2 regions of the Phyllobacterium sp. T2-21 genome follow, and region 1 is predicted to be linked to the other one. Evidence: predicted binding sites of a transcription regulator. Region 1 holds the regulator's gene; the other holds the start of a gene.
What was found. Region 1 encodes PhoB, which activates phosphate uptake and scavenging genes when phosphate is short. Its sites were predicted from a motif close to TGTCATNNANCTGTCAT; they were not measured.

Region 1 (8,048 bases):
TTTGGTGAATGCGGCCCGCACATTCGATGCGGTGCGGTTGCGGTTGTCCGTCAGCGCTTCGACGATGACGGCAACGCCGCCCGGGCCGTAGCCTTCATAGCGCACTTCTTCGTAATTGTCGGCGTCGCCGCCCGCGGCCTTCTTGATGGCGCGTTCGATGTTGTCCTTCGGCATCGACTGGGCGCGCGCGTTCTGCACCGCAAGACGCAGACGCGGGTTCATCGCCGGGTCCGGCAGACCCTGCTTGGCGGCCACGGTGATTTCGCGTCCGAGCTTGGAGAAAATCTTCGACCGAACGGCGTCCTGACGCCCTTTGCGATGCATGATGTTTTTAAACTGTGAATGGCCTGCCATGGCACCCCTGCGTGCTTAGATATGGTTCTGCCGTTTCCCTCGGAAGCCTGCGAACCAAGTCTGCAGGCTGTTCAGGCGGAAACAGGCGTCTGGAATGGCGCCCTTATAGGTAAAAACCGGCGTCTCGTCCAGCACCCGCGCGATCACAATGGGGGAAGTTGCAGCCGTGTATCGCCATAGCCGGCTTTGGAAACAGCGGCGCGATGATTTTATCGTCATTGCCGGCAAAGGCCGGTGTATGGCCTTTGCCGATAGCAATCAGCGTGCACAGAAGGTGATGTGCACGCCGGCGGATGGTCAAAACAGGCGCGCTACGATGCCCGAACGGCGGAGCATTTCGATCGCAGCCGCAGCCAGGGCCGACTTCAGCACCGCACCGATCAGGAATGGCGCAACGCCGGAAGCCCAGGCCGCTTCGAAACCGAAGAGATGCGCCAGCCACGAGGCGCCGAGGACGAGGCAAAGCAGGTTGCCGAACAGCATGACCGCAGCCGATACGAACGCGTTGCGCGTCAGGCCGCGTTCCGCCAGGAAGCCGACGGCGGCGGCAACGACCGGGAAGGCCGCGAGGTAACCGGCAGTCGGTCCGGCGAAATAAAGGAACCCGCCGGCGCCGCCGGCCAGAACCGGCATGCCGATCATTGCTTCACCCAGCCAGGCAAGCACGGTCAGGCCGCCCAGACGCCAGCCGTAAAGCGCGCCGACCATCGTCACGGCAAATGTCTGCATGGTGACGGGCACGGGAAACATCGGCACTTCGATCCACGAGCTGACGGCAAGGAAGGCCGTGCCGATCAGAACGGCCAGAGCCTTGAAGGCAATGGAGCGGTCCGCCAGCCTCAGCGGGACGAAAGCGGTGGGAAATACAGTCTGGGTCATGGAAGGTCTATCCTCAAACGGGTGTTGCAGAATCGGGCGTGATTGGTTGCGCCGGGTTGTATCGAGCTATTTCCAGAAGGCGGGAATGGTTTCTTCCAGCCGCGGGCCAATGCGCAGGGGAGAAATCCTTTCGGCAAGTCCGGTCCGGTCTGAAATGTCAACGCCGACACCGCAGATCGTCGCCTTGCCGCTGGCGGCTTCAAACCGGCCTTTCGGCACCTTCGACAGAAAGCGGTTCAGCGGTTCTTCCTTGTCCATGCCGAGCGATGAATCGTAATCGCCGCACATGCCGGCATCGGACATATAGGCCGTTCCGCCATTGAGGATCTGCGCATCGGCGGTCGGCACATGGGTGTGCGTGCCGACGACGAGGCTGGCGCGGCCATCGACGAAATGGCCAAAACACTGCTTTTCGCTGGTGGCTTCCGCATGGAAGTCGAACACCACGGCATCGGCCTGTTCGCCGAGCGGACAGGCGGCGAGAATCTCTTCGCCGATGGTGAACGGGTCATGCAGATCCGGATGCATGAACACGCGGCCCATGATGTTGGACACAAGCACGCGCGCGCCGTTCTTGGCGAGAAACACGCCGGAGCCCTTGCCGGCCGTGCCAAGCGGGAAATTCGCCGGGCGCAGGAACCGCTGTTCGCGCGAGGCGAAAACCAGTGCTTCCCGCTGGTCCCAGACGTGATTGCCTGTCGTGACCACATCGGCCCCGGCATTGATCGTGTCGTGAAAGATTTCCTCGGTGATGCCGAAGCCGCCCGCCGCGTTCTCGCCGTTGACGATGACGAAATCGAGCTTCAGGTCGGATATCAGTCCCGGCAATTGCTCATAGACCGCCGTCCGGCCCGAACGCCCCACCATATCCCCAAGAAACAGTAATCTCACGCGCACATCCTGAAAGAGAGCCCGGTCCTTGCCGGGGCCTGAAATGATCGATTTATCTGTCTAGCCGAAGCGGCGCAACCCGCTTTCCGTCAGGATCGCCTCCAGCGGCACATCATGCGGCTCATCGGGTACGGTTTCAACCTGCTGGCAGTCAAACGCCACGCCGATCAGGCGCGGGTTCACGCCCTTGATCTGCAGATGCGCGATGGCCCGGTCATAGTAGCCCGCCCCATAGCCGATGCGGTGCCCCCTGACATCGAAGGCCGCCAGCGGCACCAGCATGAAGGATGGATCGAGCACCGCTGCGTCGTGCGGCGGCCCCGCCGTGCCGAAGCCCGTATCGATCATCGGCGCGCCGCGCACCAGTTCGCGGAAAAGGATCGTCTGCTTGTCGATGATGGCAGGCAGGCAAAGCCGTGCACCGCGCTCGCGCAGGCCGAACAGCAGCGGACGCAGATCCACCTCCGAGCGGATCGGCCAGAAGCCCGAAACAATGGTGCCCGCATCGACGGCAAGCGCCGCCAGACCGAAATCGGCAATGCGCATCGAGGCTTCGATGCGGAATTCCGTCGTCAGCGCATCGCGGCGGCCAAGGGCCTCCAGGCGCAGTTTCTTCTTCAGCTCTTTGATGGGGGAGTGGTGCTGCACGGGCTTGATTTCATGGGGCGCCGGCATGCGAACCGGCTCGGGATGAAACAAAAGTGGCGTCCACACAACCGATGGAGAAGTCGATCCCGGGAACCTACAAAGTAGGTGGGTGCCGTGTGAAGAAGCCCACGGGCCTCCTCAGGGACAGCTCCCTAAGGGATCATTAAGGCCCCGGGGAATATGTCTCTCCTGTCGAGAAGCGCAGAGCGCCGATCCGAATATAGGACGGATGCAGGCATTGCACCAGTGCGCGGCAAACGATTTTCCCTCCCCGCACAATCTTTGTCGCATAATCATCGTGGAGGCGTGGGACACCCCCTCTGGGCTGCCGGACAGAGGGGGGTGAAAGACCTCCATCACAAAAAACCACACCAACTTATCCACCACTTCCCAACCCACGTTATTCTCATCCCTGTCCTTTCCGGCGGGAATGCTTCCGGAAACTTTCGCAAGTCGGGAAAGGACCGGCGCTTCGGCTTCACAGGGAGGAAAACCTGTGAAGCCGGGGAGGTTTTACCCAATGGATGCGCATTGGGCAAAAACTTGAAAACGCCGGGGCGGGTGGTCCTTGGATCGCAAGCATTGCATACCACATACCCCAAGACCCGCGTTCCAGGGACCGCCCGTCTTTCCCACCTTTAAACAGCCAGACGCGACAGCGGGCGTGGCAACGGGAAAACCATATCGCCGCATTCCCCGACGGCTCTTGCCCTCCTCCGGCACGCCCCTTAATCTTCGTCGATCACGAAAGGGAATGCGATGCGGTTTGAAGGTACAGCGGCCTATGTGGCCGACAAGGATCTGATGGTGGCGGTCAATGCGGCGATTGCGCTTGAACGGCCGCTGCTGGTCAAGGGCGAACCCGGCACCGGCAAGACCGAGCTTGCCCGGCAGATCGCGGCGGCGCTCGATCTGGAACTGGTCGAATGGAACGTCAAATCCACCACCAAGGCGCAGCAGGGCCTCTACGAATATGATGCCGTCAGCCGCCTGCGCGATTCGCAGCTCGGCGATGCCAAGTTCAACGACATCGCCAACTACATCAAGCCCGGCAAGCTGTGGCATGCCTTCACGACCGACAGGAAAGTCGTGCTGCTGATCGACGAGATCGACAAGGCGGATATCGAGTTTCCCAACGATCTCCTGCAGGAGCTCGACCGCAACGAATTTCACGTCTACGAAACCGGCGAAACGATCCGCGCCGTACACCGGCCAATCGTCATCATCACCTCCAACAACGAGAAGGAACTGCCCGACGCCTTTCTGCGCCGCTGCTTCTTCCACTATATCCGCTTCCCGGATGTCGATACGCTGACCCGGATCGTCGAGGTGCATTATCCCGGCATCAAGCAGAACCTCGTGCGCGCCGCCCTCACCCAGTTCTACGAGATCCGCGATGTGCCCGGCCTGAAGAAGAAGCCGTCGACCTCCGAAGCGCTGGACTGGATCCGCCTGCTGGTTGCCGACGACATCGCCCCGGAAGATTTGCGCGCCGACCCGAAGAACGCCTTGCCGAAACTGCACGGCGCCCTGCTGAAGAACGAGCAGGACGTACACCTGTTCGAGCGGCTGGCCTTCATGGCGAGGAGGCAGGGATGATGCTCTCCGTCCGCCCCGGCACAAAGGGCCGGATCGGCGAACTGACGCCGTTCATCGACGACAATAAGCGGGTTTAGCCATGTTCCTCCCCTTCTTCCTCGAGCTCAAGGCGGCCAAGATTCCCGTATCGCTGCGGGAATATCTGACGTTGCTTGAGGGGCTGGATGCGGGGCTGGTGACCTATGATGTGGAAGGGTTCTACTATCTCGCCCGTTCCGCCCTGGTGAAGGACGAGCGCCATCTCGACCGTTTCGATCAGGTCTTCGGCCACGTGTTCAAGGGGCTGGAACTGCTCGGCGGCGAGAGCGGTGTCGACATTGCCAATCTGCCTGAGGAATGGTTGCGCCGGCTCGCCGAAAAGCACCTCACCGAAGAAGAGAAGAAGCTGATCGAGGCGCTGGGCGGTTTCGACAAGCTGATGGAAACCCTGCGCCAGCGGCTTGAGGAGCAGAAGGGCCGGCATCAGGGCGGCTCGAAGTGGATCGGCACGGCCGGAACCTCACCCTTCGGTGCCTATGGCTACAATCCCGAAGGCGTGCGCATCGGCCAGGACGAGGGCCGGCACGGCCGGGCGGTCAAGGTCTGGGACAAGCGTGAATTCAGGAATTTTGACGACAGTGTCGAGCTGGGCACCCGCAACATCAAGGTTGCTCTGAAACGGCTGCGCCGCTGGGTGCGCGAAGGCGCCGATGACGAGCTTGATCTTTCCGGCACCATCAGGTCAACCGCCGAACACGGCTATCTCGACGTGCAGACGCGGCCCGAACGGCGCAATCATGTCAAGCTGCTGATGTTCTTCGATGTGGGCGGCTCCATGGACGAGCATATCCGGATCGCCGAGGAACTGTTCTCCGCCGTCCGCTCGGAATTCAAGCACATGGAATATTTCTACTTCCACAACTGCCTCTACGAGGGTGTGTGGAAGGACAACCGCCGCCGCCATGCGGAACGCATACCGACGCTCGATCTCATCCATAAATACGGACCGGACTACAAGGTCATCTTCGTCGGGGATGCCGCCATGGCGCCCTACGAGGTTTCCCATGCGGGCGGATCGGTCGAGCACTGGAACCAGGAGGCGGGCGCGGTCTGGCTCGGCCGGGTGCTCGACCACTGGAAGAACGCCGCGTGGCTCAATCCGTCAAAGGAACAATATTGGGACTACACCGCCTCGACGGCAATGATCCGCAAGATTTTCGCGCATCGCATGTATCCCATGACCCTGGCGGGTATCGAGGGGGCGACGCGCGAACTCTCGCGCAGGCACTGACTACCCGAACGAATACCCCGCACCGCGCACGGTGCGGATCGGATCGATCGAGCGGCCGATATTGATGGCCTTGCGCAGCCGCCCGACATGCACGTCGACGGTACGGTCGTCCACGTAGATGTCTGCGCCCCAGACATTGTCCAGGAGCTGGCCGCGCGAGAACACCCGGCCGGGGGACTGCATCAGGAATTCCAGCAGGCGGAATTCGGTCGGCCCGAGCTTCAACTCGCGCTCCTTGCGGAACACGCGGTGCTGCTCGCGGTCGAGCTTCAGATCGCCGAAGCTGAGCACATGCGACAGCAGGCTCGGATTGACCCGGCGCAGCATGGCCTTGATGCGGGCAAGCAGTTCCGGGGTCGAGAACGGCTTGACCATGTAGTCATCAGCACCGGTGGCAAGGCCGCGCACCCGCTCGCTCTCTTCGCCGCGCGCCGTCAGCATGATGATCGGCAGGATTTCGGTCTCGCGCCGCGCCCGCAGACGGCGGCAGAGTTCGATGCCGGAAAGACCCGGCAGCATCCAGTCGAGAATGAGCAGATCCGGCACTTTTTCACGCAGCGCAATTTCCGCCTCGTCACCGCGTGCGATTGTCTCGACGACATAACCTTCGGCTTCAAGATTGTACCGGAGAAGGACGCTGAGCGCTTCCTCGTCTTCGACAACAGTGATTTTGGGAGCGATCGCCATTGCTGGAATCCTAATTAAGGCTGTCTGGCTTCATCGACGATGATGCTGTGGGTCTGGTCTTCCTTGGGCCGTTCGGCCGGAAGCTGGGCACCCGTCACGATGTAGTAGACCGTTTCAGCAATGTTCGTCGCATGGTCTCCGATGCGCTCGATATTCTTGGCGCAGAAGAGAAGGTGCGTGCAGGCGGAGATGTTGCGCGGGTCTTCCATCATGTAGGTCAGGAGTTCGCGGAACAGCGATGTGTACAGCGCATCGATTTCATCATCGCGCTCACGCACGATGTTGACCTGCTGCACGGAGCGTGTCGCATAGGCGTCGAGCACGTCCTTCAGCTGCGTCAGGGCGAGTTCCGCGATGGTCTGCAGGCCGCGATAGACCGACAGCGTCTGACGCGTATCGGTGACGGCGACAACGCGCTTGGCGATGTTCTTGCCGAGGTCGCCGACCCGTTCGAGGTCGGAGGAAATGCGGATGGCGCCGATGATCTCACGCAGATCGATCGCCATGGGCTGGCGCTTGCCGATGATGGTGATGGCCTTTTCGTCGATCTCGCGCTGTCCGGCATCGAGGATGAGATCGTCCGAAATGACGCGCTGGGCCAGCGCGTTGTCGGAGTTCACCATGGCGGTGACGGCCTGTTCGACCATGCGCTCGGCATGGCCGCCCATTTCGGCGATCTTGTGCGTCAGGAACTTCAGTTCGTCGTCATAGGAACGGACGGTATGCTGCGACTCGGTCATATTCTTATCCCTGTTTCCCGTGATTAGCCGAAGCGTCCGGTGATGTAGTCCTGCGTGCGCTTTTCCGTCGGATTGGTGAACATCATTTCCGTATCGCCCACCTCGACGAGGTTTCCGAGATGGAACATGGCGGTGCGCTGCGAAACGCGGGCCGCCTGCTGCATCGAATGGGTGACGATGACGATGGTGTAGTTCTGGCGCAGTTCGTCGATCAGTTCCTCGACCTTTGCCGTGGCAATCGGATCGAGCGCCGAGCAGGGTTCGTCCATCAGGATGACTTCCGGGCTGACGGCAATGGCGCGGGCGATGCACAGGCGCTGCTGCTGGCCACCGGAAAGGCCGGTACCGGCTTCATGCAGGCGGTCCTTGACCTCGTCGAACAGGCTGGCGCGGCGCAGGCTCTTCTCGACGATTTCCTCCAGCTCATGCCGGTTCTTGGCAAGACCATGGATGCGCGGGCCATAGGCCACATTCTCGAAAATGGACTTCGGGAACGGATTGGGTTTCTGGAAAACCATGCCGACGCGAGCGCGCAGCTCGACCACGTCGATCTTCGGATTGTAGATATCCTCGTCATCGAGCGTGATCTTGCCGCCGATCTTGCAGCCTTCGATCGTGTCGTTCATGCGGTTGAGCGAGCGCAGGAAGGTCGACTTGCCGCAACCGGACGGGCCGATCAGCGCCGTCACCATCTTTTCCGGCACATCGAGGCTGACACCGAACAGGGCCTGCTTTTCACCGTAGTGAACGGTGACATCCTTGCCCTGCATTTTGATCGTATTGACCTGTGCACTCATTTTGTCGTTTACCGCTTTTTCGAGAGATCGTTCTGTCATGAGATTCATAATTCGCTCCCGTTTACCAGCGCCGCTCGAAGCGGCGACGCAGAATGATGGCTCCAATGTTCATGACTGCAAGAAACAGAAGCAGCACGATGATAGCGCCGGATGTGCGCTCGACAAAGGCCCGCTCCGCTTCGT
Region 2 (8,048 bases), on a different replicon from region 1:
TCGCCTGGAATTCGCGTGCAGCCGCGATGGCCTTGTCGAATTCGATCGTATCGATCAAAGCGCGATCCCAATCGAGGGGATGGCTCATCTTGTCGATGGACGCAGCCTCCACCATCAGGAAGAAGCCATCCGGATTCTTCGACAGCCTGTCGAGCGCCACCTTGGTCATATCAACCAGGCCCGGCTGGTTGGGAAACTTATCGACGGTACCCTTTTTGAGGAATTCGCGATCGAGCGTGACGTCGAGGTTGCCTGTGTGGAAGAGGCCGAGCAGCTTGCCCTGGTTCGAGCCAGCCGCGGCGGCCAGTTCATTCTTGTCGGTGGCGAGGGCGTAACCGGCCTCCTTGAAGAGCGCGATATAGTCCTTGTCGTCCTTGCGCTTCGAACCGGGCACGTCCTTGGCCAGGAAATAGGCCGAGCCGCCGCCGAGCAGCACGTCCGGCTTGACGTTGTACATCATGCCGACGATGTCGGCCTTGTCGGCGCGCTTGCGCGTATGGGAAACGAGCGCGGCAGGTGTCGCGTCCTGCACTTCGGATGTCGTCACGATGCCGAGCGACTTCTTGCCGGTGCGGCGCAGAGCCTCACCGATCGTTTCGACCTTGGGGTCGTCCTGGCTGGCCGGCGTGCGGTCAGCATAGACGCCGAGTGCGTTTACCGCGGACTTGTGGCCGGTCATATAGGCCGACATGGTGTTGGCGCTGTCGGTAGCGATCGCCGAGGTCGAGGAGGTGCCGATGAAGGCGACGGGCGGAATGTCATCCATGGCAAGGCGGCCATTGGCCTTCCCCTCGGTCATGCCCTTGGACATGAGGCGGGCGCCGGTGCGGTGCGCAACGGAAAGACCGTCACCCAGCAGGAAGATGATGTTCTTGGCTTTGGGCGTGTCGGACGTTGTGTATACATCCCAGCCGACCGATTTCTTCTCGTCGCCAGCCGATACCTCGACCTTGTACTGGCCGGGCTTCGCAAGCTTGATGTCGCGCAGGATGAGCGCGGATCCGAGCACCTTGTCTTCAGCGCCCTTCTCCTCGGCAACGAATTGGGCGGCCTTGCCGAAAACAGCGTCGTAGCTCTCGCCGTTGATCGTGACTTTCACGTCTTCCGGCTTCACGACCTTGCTGAATTCAACCTTGAAATCGAATGGCGAGCCTGCAAGGACCGTGGCCCGGTCCAGCGGATAGATCGTTGTCGCATGGGCCGCCCCGGACAAGAGTGCCGCCGACGCCACCACAAGGAAAAGTTTACGCATTTCATACCCCCAACTTGGTTAGCTTCCCCTCTCCTTTATAAATCCCGGATGACAGCCAGATGAAATCGCGCCAGTTTTTACAACCCGTAAGTTCACAGGATGCAATGATCGCAGCAGCTTTATTGCAGAACTTGCGGTGGGGCGTTGTCATGTCTGAAGTCCACGACCCCGCATCTTTGCGCAGCGCCTTGAGACTCTGAAAAGTCTCAAGGCGCTGCGCGTTCATCTGCCACCAACGGGTAAATGGCCAAACCGATTCAGGCTGAATTCAATCGTTCAAACGGCCGATTCAATGATTAGGGGTGGAGGAGAAACTTGTAGAGGGATCCGCGAAACCCGCTGATCAGAGGCCAGCTGCATAAAATCGCCAGTGATCGGAAAACGATCGTTTGCATGTGCCGCTAAGGACCAGTAGATCTTCCTTTGAAAACGCCGATAACAGGCGAGTTTAGGACATTTTTGATTGTAGCGTGAATGTCTACAATCCGGGGTTCTAAGCCCGAAACCGCGGAATTTCTAAATGATTGCGGAAACAATAAGTTAGAGAATAAAAGACGCAGCAATCCGCCTCAAAACCCTTGGGGCTGAGACCGACCAAAGCGGGTCATTTGCGGAAGAGTGCGGAATCCTACGCCAACGAGAAAGCCGCGCTAATCCAAGGCATTAGCGCAAAGTTTTGCTCAAACCACGCTTTGACGAACGTCTGGAAACTTTGCAATACGAAGTAAAATGCTGCACGATTAGCTGCATCAAAATCTAAAACGTTCAGCTAGCATGTAAGATCACGCCGTTATCAAATCTAAACGCAGGATTCCGCACTCTCCCGCAAATGGCTCCATGCGGGTTAGATGGGAGAGGCGGGATTGGGCGAGCGATATTCGCGCACATCAAGCCGGCTCGCCATCATCAAAGGAAGCCATATGTGCCGAGCAGAGGACGGATGGTTTCTGAGGTTATTTCATAAACTTGCCTTGAAACGAGCGCGCCGTCAGGATGCGCTTGGATGTGCTCACCGCTTTCAACCTCGTAATAATTGAGAGCGACTTCTGCGGGCCATGGGAATTTTGGGTCAAACGGCACCTCTGCATACGGATTGAAATAGACCTGAAGCCCATCCAGATGGGTTTCACGATGAAACGACGAATGTTGGATAAGCAAATCTGCACCGCCGATCTGGTGGCCGCTTTCTCGTCGTTGCGTGAGGAGGTAGTTCAACGAGGCGAGCTGAAACCGGTGCGTCCCGACCTGCCAGAGCTTCGAACCGGGCTCAATCTTGTCCTTATCAATCAGCCTGTAGCGCGTTGCCCGGACGAGCCTATCAATTTTACTTTCAACGACGGCCTTTCCGAAGGTCCCGACCGTAGAGAAGAAAACGGCGCTGATCTCTTTGAACGAATCGTTCGTGAAAATTCCCATCTCAACCGACGCACCCGAGGCTTTCTGGAGAAAGGTTATCCTGCCTTGTTTCCCTAGGTCTAACTCTTCGAGAACCGGCGGTGCCATGCCAAAAAGGACCATGTTGATGAGTTCGTTGTTTTGAGTGAGCGAGAGGTCGCTGTCGAAAGGAGCGATAGCGATGACAAATGGTCGACCACGCACATGGCTCATCGAAGAATACGGATGCTTCTTTCCATTGCTTCCGCGGAAAAGATCAAGCTTGTCCCTCATCTTTCCAGCAAGTTTCAGCGCACCACGCGTCTTGAAATCCTGCTCGCTAAAGATCTTCCACTGCTTTGCTGTCGGGGGCTGATCAGAGACGACAGCCTCTATGTTGAACTCGTAATTTCCGGGTCCTTTGATGAAGAAATCCGGTGCCGACTTCGAAAAGTCGACCCTGCATCCCAAGTCGATGAGCGCTCTGTTGAGATACAGCTCCCACATCGAGGAATTGAACGTCGATTGGAATTCGTTGATGAATTTTCCGCTCTCACCCCTTCGACCCAGCAGGCCTGTCGCCCAGTTTTGAATGACAGGCTTGACCTTAGCATAGTCAGGGTGGGCGGTGATGAGACGAAAGTGATCGTGAAGTTTTGCTTCAGGGATGCGGGGATCAAACAGGTCCAACATTCAAAAACCGTTCGTGAGTTTTCATTCGTGCAGCCAGCTGGTTATGCAGCAACAGATTTACCGAGATGAGCTTATCAATATGGCCTGTGGTCTAGGCGGCGCAAAAACAGTCTTGCAGTGACCAGATTTATTTGAAGCCTGAATGTCGCGTCTTCTTCTTCGGACAGCCCATCCTGACGAGAGTCGCTGGTGCCTTTGAGGCTCGTCTCCCCCACACGTCGTCTTCTTCGGCTGGTTCAATGATCTCAAAGCCGTCGAACTTCAGACCTGCTTTCAGCTTTTGCCAAGACGTCTTCTCTTTGGCAGTCGACCAGTTTGCGAGCGCTTTTTCGATCATGGCCCGCTCCAAGCTGACTTGGCCGAATTCCGTGTAGACCGCCGGGCCACCTTCGATTGCAGCCTTGGAAAGGCTGACGACCTTGGCTGATTTGCTGCCACCTCCGCCCCGATCCTCAATTCCCCATTGCACTTCGAGAACGTCAATCTCGCTATGAGAATAGCTATCTGAAACAACTTCAGCAGCAGCTACCACTGTCATCCGATTGAATTCGCCCATCATTCTTTGGCCCCCAGTCTCGCTCAAGATGCAAGTTCGTCGAACTTGCGTACAACGCCGTTTGAAGATCAGTTTCGGTGAGTAGTTCACGGCCGCATCTAGTTCCCTATGAACCGACCCCGATTAGTCGTGCCTGCGGCAAACGCTTAGCTAACCGATCACAAACGGACATAGAAATCCTGAGACGATAGATCGTGGTTTTGCCCAGCTGCCAGCCACGCCGTCGAAGTATGGCTTCCAGAACCTTTCGAACTGCGGAACGATCAAATTCGCGTATTGTGTATCCTCTCGGAGCGATTTCCAAATTTCGCCTGCATAATTTGCCAGTACAAAATCGACCGCTAGGATGCCGTCCATTGGTGGATGCATGAGGCGGGGTGGGTCAAGTAAAAGAGTTTGGCCGAGCTGATCGGCGACTTTTGTCATACGGGCTCCCCCGAACTGAAAATGGTATAGAGGGTGGATGTCTTCCGTGACGTGGGGGCTGTCTTTCTTTGTATCAATGATGTGACGGTCAAAGTGCCATGCAGCCTTCAATTCGGCACCGGCCGGCCCCTGAGCATACTTTTCCACATTTATCTCGAGCTTCGCGAACTGATCATCGGGCTCGCCTTCGAAGCGGCCGATCATCGATATATTCAACTCGATCCGGAAGCCGGTTGTTTTGGCCGGAACGGTGCCCTTAGGTGAGATGAGCTGGAACGTCAGGTTGGTGATATCGTAGCCCCAAGCCTTGTCGCCATGGGCCGACGCTAACGAGCATTGTTCTGCCGCGGCGTTCAGAGGACCTACATCTGAACACACCCGTTTTCGGCTTAAGATCGTTGCGAGGGCTCTCAGCGCTGTTGCGGATTTTTTCCGCTGGTCAGAAAAGTTATTTTTTGTCATTGCGAAGGCTGACCATGAGTTCGTCTATCCGCGCCCGCTCGAAGGGATGGATCTCATATCCGTGCGATTTGTGCATTCGCTCCAAGATCGCATTCAGAGACCCGTAAATGCCGTCCTGCCATTCGCGGCGATCTACCGACAACTGGACGGCGTCAGTGGGAGATATTGGTACGTGAAGCAGTTTGCACACATACCAATACCGGCGGTCGTATCCTGCAACTAGAGGCTCTGCGGCTTTCAGCTGAGGTAATCTGAGAGCCTTCTTCAATATTTGGACCCTTTCTTCAGCCTCAAGGCGCTGCAGCGCGGCTTTGGGATGAATTTTGTTCCATGCCGAATTCAGTTTGAACATCCACCAACGCGACCACGCCTGGGAGAACACTCCAGTATAGGCCGCCGGCGTGCAGAACTTTGCTTTTAGTTTGTCCCAGTCTGGCGATTTTTCGATGTCGACGCCCAGTCGGGCAGCGAGCAGTCGCTCGTCTATTAGCGGCCCGCTGCCAAGAATCAAATTCTGCAAGACAGAGCGTGCAAATACATGCGCTGGATAGGACCGATTTTCGGCAATGTCGCCGGCAATGCGCGCATCCAGGATGTCAAAGGCGTCAGGAAGGTCAATGATGCGACTGTAGATGCCCTTCACTGTTTTGGATTTGAGGCTATTAATCGTTTTATAGCCATTGGCTAACGCGATCATCTCCCGTGCGACTAGAGCCTTATTGTCTGTAATTGACGCCTTGTAATACTGGCGATCAAACAGGTCATGGCTGGTTTCATCCTTATCGTAAGAGACCTTGAAATTGTCGTCTACCGACCACAGCACAATCGGAAACGACGAAATCTCAGACTCTGTCATTCTGGTTCTGAGTTCCTGTGCAAGCGACAGGGCACGATAGTTCACGCGCGCCCCGTCTTCGTTTGCGGCGCGGTCTAGACGCAGGTCGAGAAGCAGGCCGTCTAGCTTCAGCTTGCTGATTTGGCGAATTTCTTCGTCGAATTGCACCGGCGCGCGGACATCGATTTTAAGATCTGCGCTCGCCTGCTCAAGCAACTGAACAATCGGTTTTACCTTGGTCGCCTCGTCGTCAATGCAGACGTAGTCAATAGGCATTATCTGGCAGCTCCTCATCTGTTGCTTCAGGCATCGTCACGCGAAAACAGGTGGAGAAACCGGTTCGCGGTTTATGGAGCACCACATCGCCGTTTGCCGATTCGACGATATCCTTCACTATCTTGAGGCCCATCCCCATTCCGGCAAATGTTCCGTCCTCCTCCGAGGCGCCGCTGGCCGATGTCGTTGTGAAAAATGCATCGAAAATCCGGGCTGCACTCGCCTTCGGAATGCCGTCACCGTTGTCCATAAAATCGAGGTAAACCTTGTCACCCAAGCGACCGCATTCGATGCGGATATGTCCTTTTGTACCTGCCCTACGGATGGCCTTAATCGAATTCGTGAATAGATTTATCAGTATTGATGCCCATTCAGATCTATGCATGGGACGAACGAACAATCCAAATCCATCAAAATGCTTTTCCAGGATAAGCTCGTTGCGGTTAAGCTTTGGTGAGACAACTTGGATGAATGCATTGACGACATCTCGTATCTCTAACGCACCTACCTCTCGACTGACGTTGTCACGAACTGTGGCGTCGAAATACGTCAGATAGCCCTCAAAGTCAGCGATCTGATCAAGAAGGTAGTCAGCCTGTGGTGCGCCCTCCGACTTGGCTTCCAGGCGAGATGCCAGCAGCGCGGCAGATGCTCGCACAGCCTCCAGGGATAGTCGGATCTCATGCGTAAATTCACCAATTGTTAGTCCTAGGCTCGCAAGCACCCGCATCATGCCCAGTTCTTCTAGAAGGGCCTCTCCTGTGTTGCCGATTTCCAATACCGACTCCCGCACAGAGTCCACGACGTGCGATAGGGCCGCAGCATACTGCGGGTCGTCGCTGGCACTCTTCTGCAACGCCGCAAGGCGCCCGAGAATGTCGTCGGCCTGCCCCTTAGGGCTGCGCCTCTTCTGGCGCGTGTCAGTGGTCGTGAGTCTTCTATCGCGAGCTTCGGCGATCGGGAGGATAGCGGTCTTTAGGACCGCAGACACAAAATCTTTCAGCTCAAGAAACGATTCATTCTCGAGGAGGCCCTCACGACTAGACGTTTCTTCGAAGTGAGCGCCATCGACGTCGTTGATTTCGACGAAGCCAAGGAAGTTTCGGTTGCTGTGCGGCGGGAGCACTTTTCGAAGCAGATTTGACGCATTTAGTTTCAACCAGTCATCGAAGCGCTCTCCATATGGAAGCACGCGGAACCCGTTGCGATAGAGACGAATGCCTCCGCTGCTCTGCAATTTTTCGGCGACTTTCGAGCGGAACGAATGCTGCGTTTCCTTGTCGATGTAGTAATAAGCTTTGAAGCGGACTGCCCGAAGATGGGGATAAGACTCCGATGGATGGTCGCGCCGCGGTCCGATCGGCGTCGATCCGCTCTCTATGTTGAAGCGTTCCGAGCGGATGCTCCAGCTGGCAAATCCGCTGTCATCAACCTGACCCTCAATTTCTGCCAGAGCGTGCTTGAAATAGAGTGACCAGTCGTCGGCTACAATCTCCAGGTCACCATCACGTTCCCGCGCAAAGGACGCCTTAAAACCGGGGTCCTCGTTTGACCCTGACGCAGTTGCAGAAAGCGGAAACGGTTGGATAAGCTCCGCAATGTGGCGGTGCGAACGTTCGATTTGAGCATCCGACCAACTGTCCCGAAGGTCCAAAATTGTCAGTCGCGTGCCGTGCGAGAACGGCTTCTTGATCCGGGTAATGGTGCTTGGGACGGATGTCAGGTTGAGTTCCGCTTCGAACTCATCCCAGTTGATCTCCAACCTTAGTCCATAATGCAAATGAGACGTCGTTGTTTCCAAAACGAGACGGCGGCCGAGACGCTGGGCGGCAAAGCGTCCGATCCCCTTTCGGCCAGCCTTCTGCCTTTTGTAGAGTTCCGAGCGGGGTGCGACAACCTTGTTTGGCGTGGACAATCGCATGAAGCCGGCTTCGAGCTGCGCGACATCCATTCCAGAGCCATTGTCGAAAATTTCAAGCGAAGTTTGCTGACCACTTCCAGTGTTGAAAATCAAATCTACGTTCGTGGCGTCAGCGTCATAGCCATTCTTGACCAATTCCGCAACGGCAGTCTCTTGCTTGGCAACCAGCTCCAATCCTAAACGCGAGATGTGGCTGGCATCAACGGAAAAATAGAGGGTTCCCTGTCCACGCTTCAGCAGCATCCCGTCGGCG

Region 2: a site for PhoB is predicted at 1,301-1,317, ahead of ACZ5FP_RS18485 (alkaline phosphatase). Genes of this name have one in related genera too.

The regions. Positions count from the first base shown of each region.
Region 1 covers NZ_AP027912.1:170,319-178,366, forward strand. The annotation lists gene ACZ5FP_RS00850 (YebC/PmpR family DNA-binding transcriptional regulator) at 1-354, opposite strand, end outside; gene ACZ5FP_RS00855 (biotin transporter BioY) at 652-1,233, opposite strand; gene ACZ5FP_RS00860 (TIGR00282 family metallophosphoesterase) at 1,300-2,124, opposite strand; gene ACZ5FP_RS00865 (5-formyltetrahydrofolate cyclo-ligase) at 2,185-2,799, opposite strand; RNA gene ssrS (6S RNA) at 2,827-2,983, opposite strand; gene ACZ5FP_RS00875 (AAA family ATPase) at 3,532-4,371, shown strand; gene ACZ5FP_RS00880 (vWA domain-containing protein) at 4,451-5,641, shown strand; gene phoB (phosphate regulon transcriptional regulator PhoB) at 5,642-6,328, opposite strand; gene phoU (phosphate signaling complex protein PhoU) at 6,343-7,068, opposite strand; gene pstB (phosphate ABC transporter ATP-binding protein PstB) at 7,092-7,865, opposite strand; gene pstA (phosphate ABC transporter permease PstA) at 7,927-8,048, opposite strand, start outside.
Region 2 covers NZ_AP027913.1:67,743-75,790, reverse strand. The annotation lists gene ACZ5FP_RS18485 (alkaline phosphatase) at 1-1,252, opposite strand, end outside; gene ACZ5FP_RS18480 (hypothetical protein) at 2,159-3,319, opposite strand; gene ACZ5FP_RS18475 (hypothetical protein) at 3,447-3,878, opposite strand; gene ACZ5FP_RS18470 (hypothetical protein) at 4,026-4,763, opposite strand; gene ACZ5FP_RS18465 (hypothetical protein) at 4,750-5,874, opposite strand; gene ACZ5FP_RS18460 (sensor histidine kinase) at 5,864-8,048, opposite strand, start outside.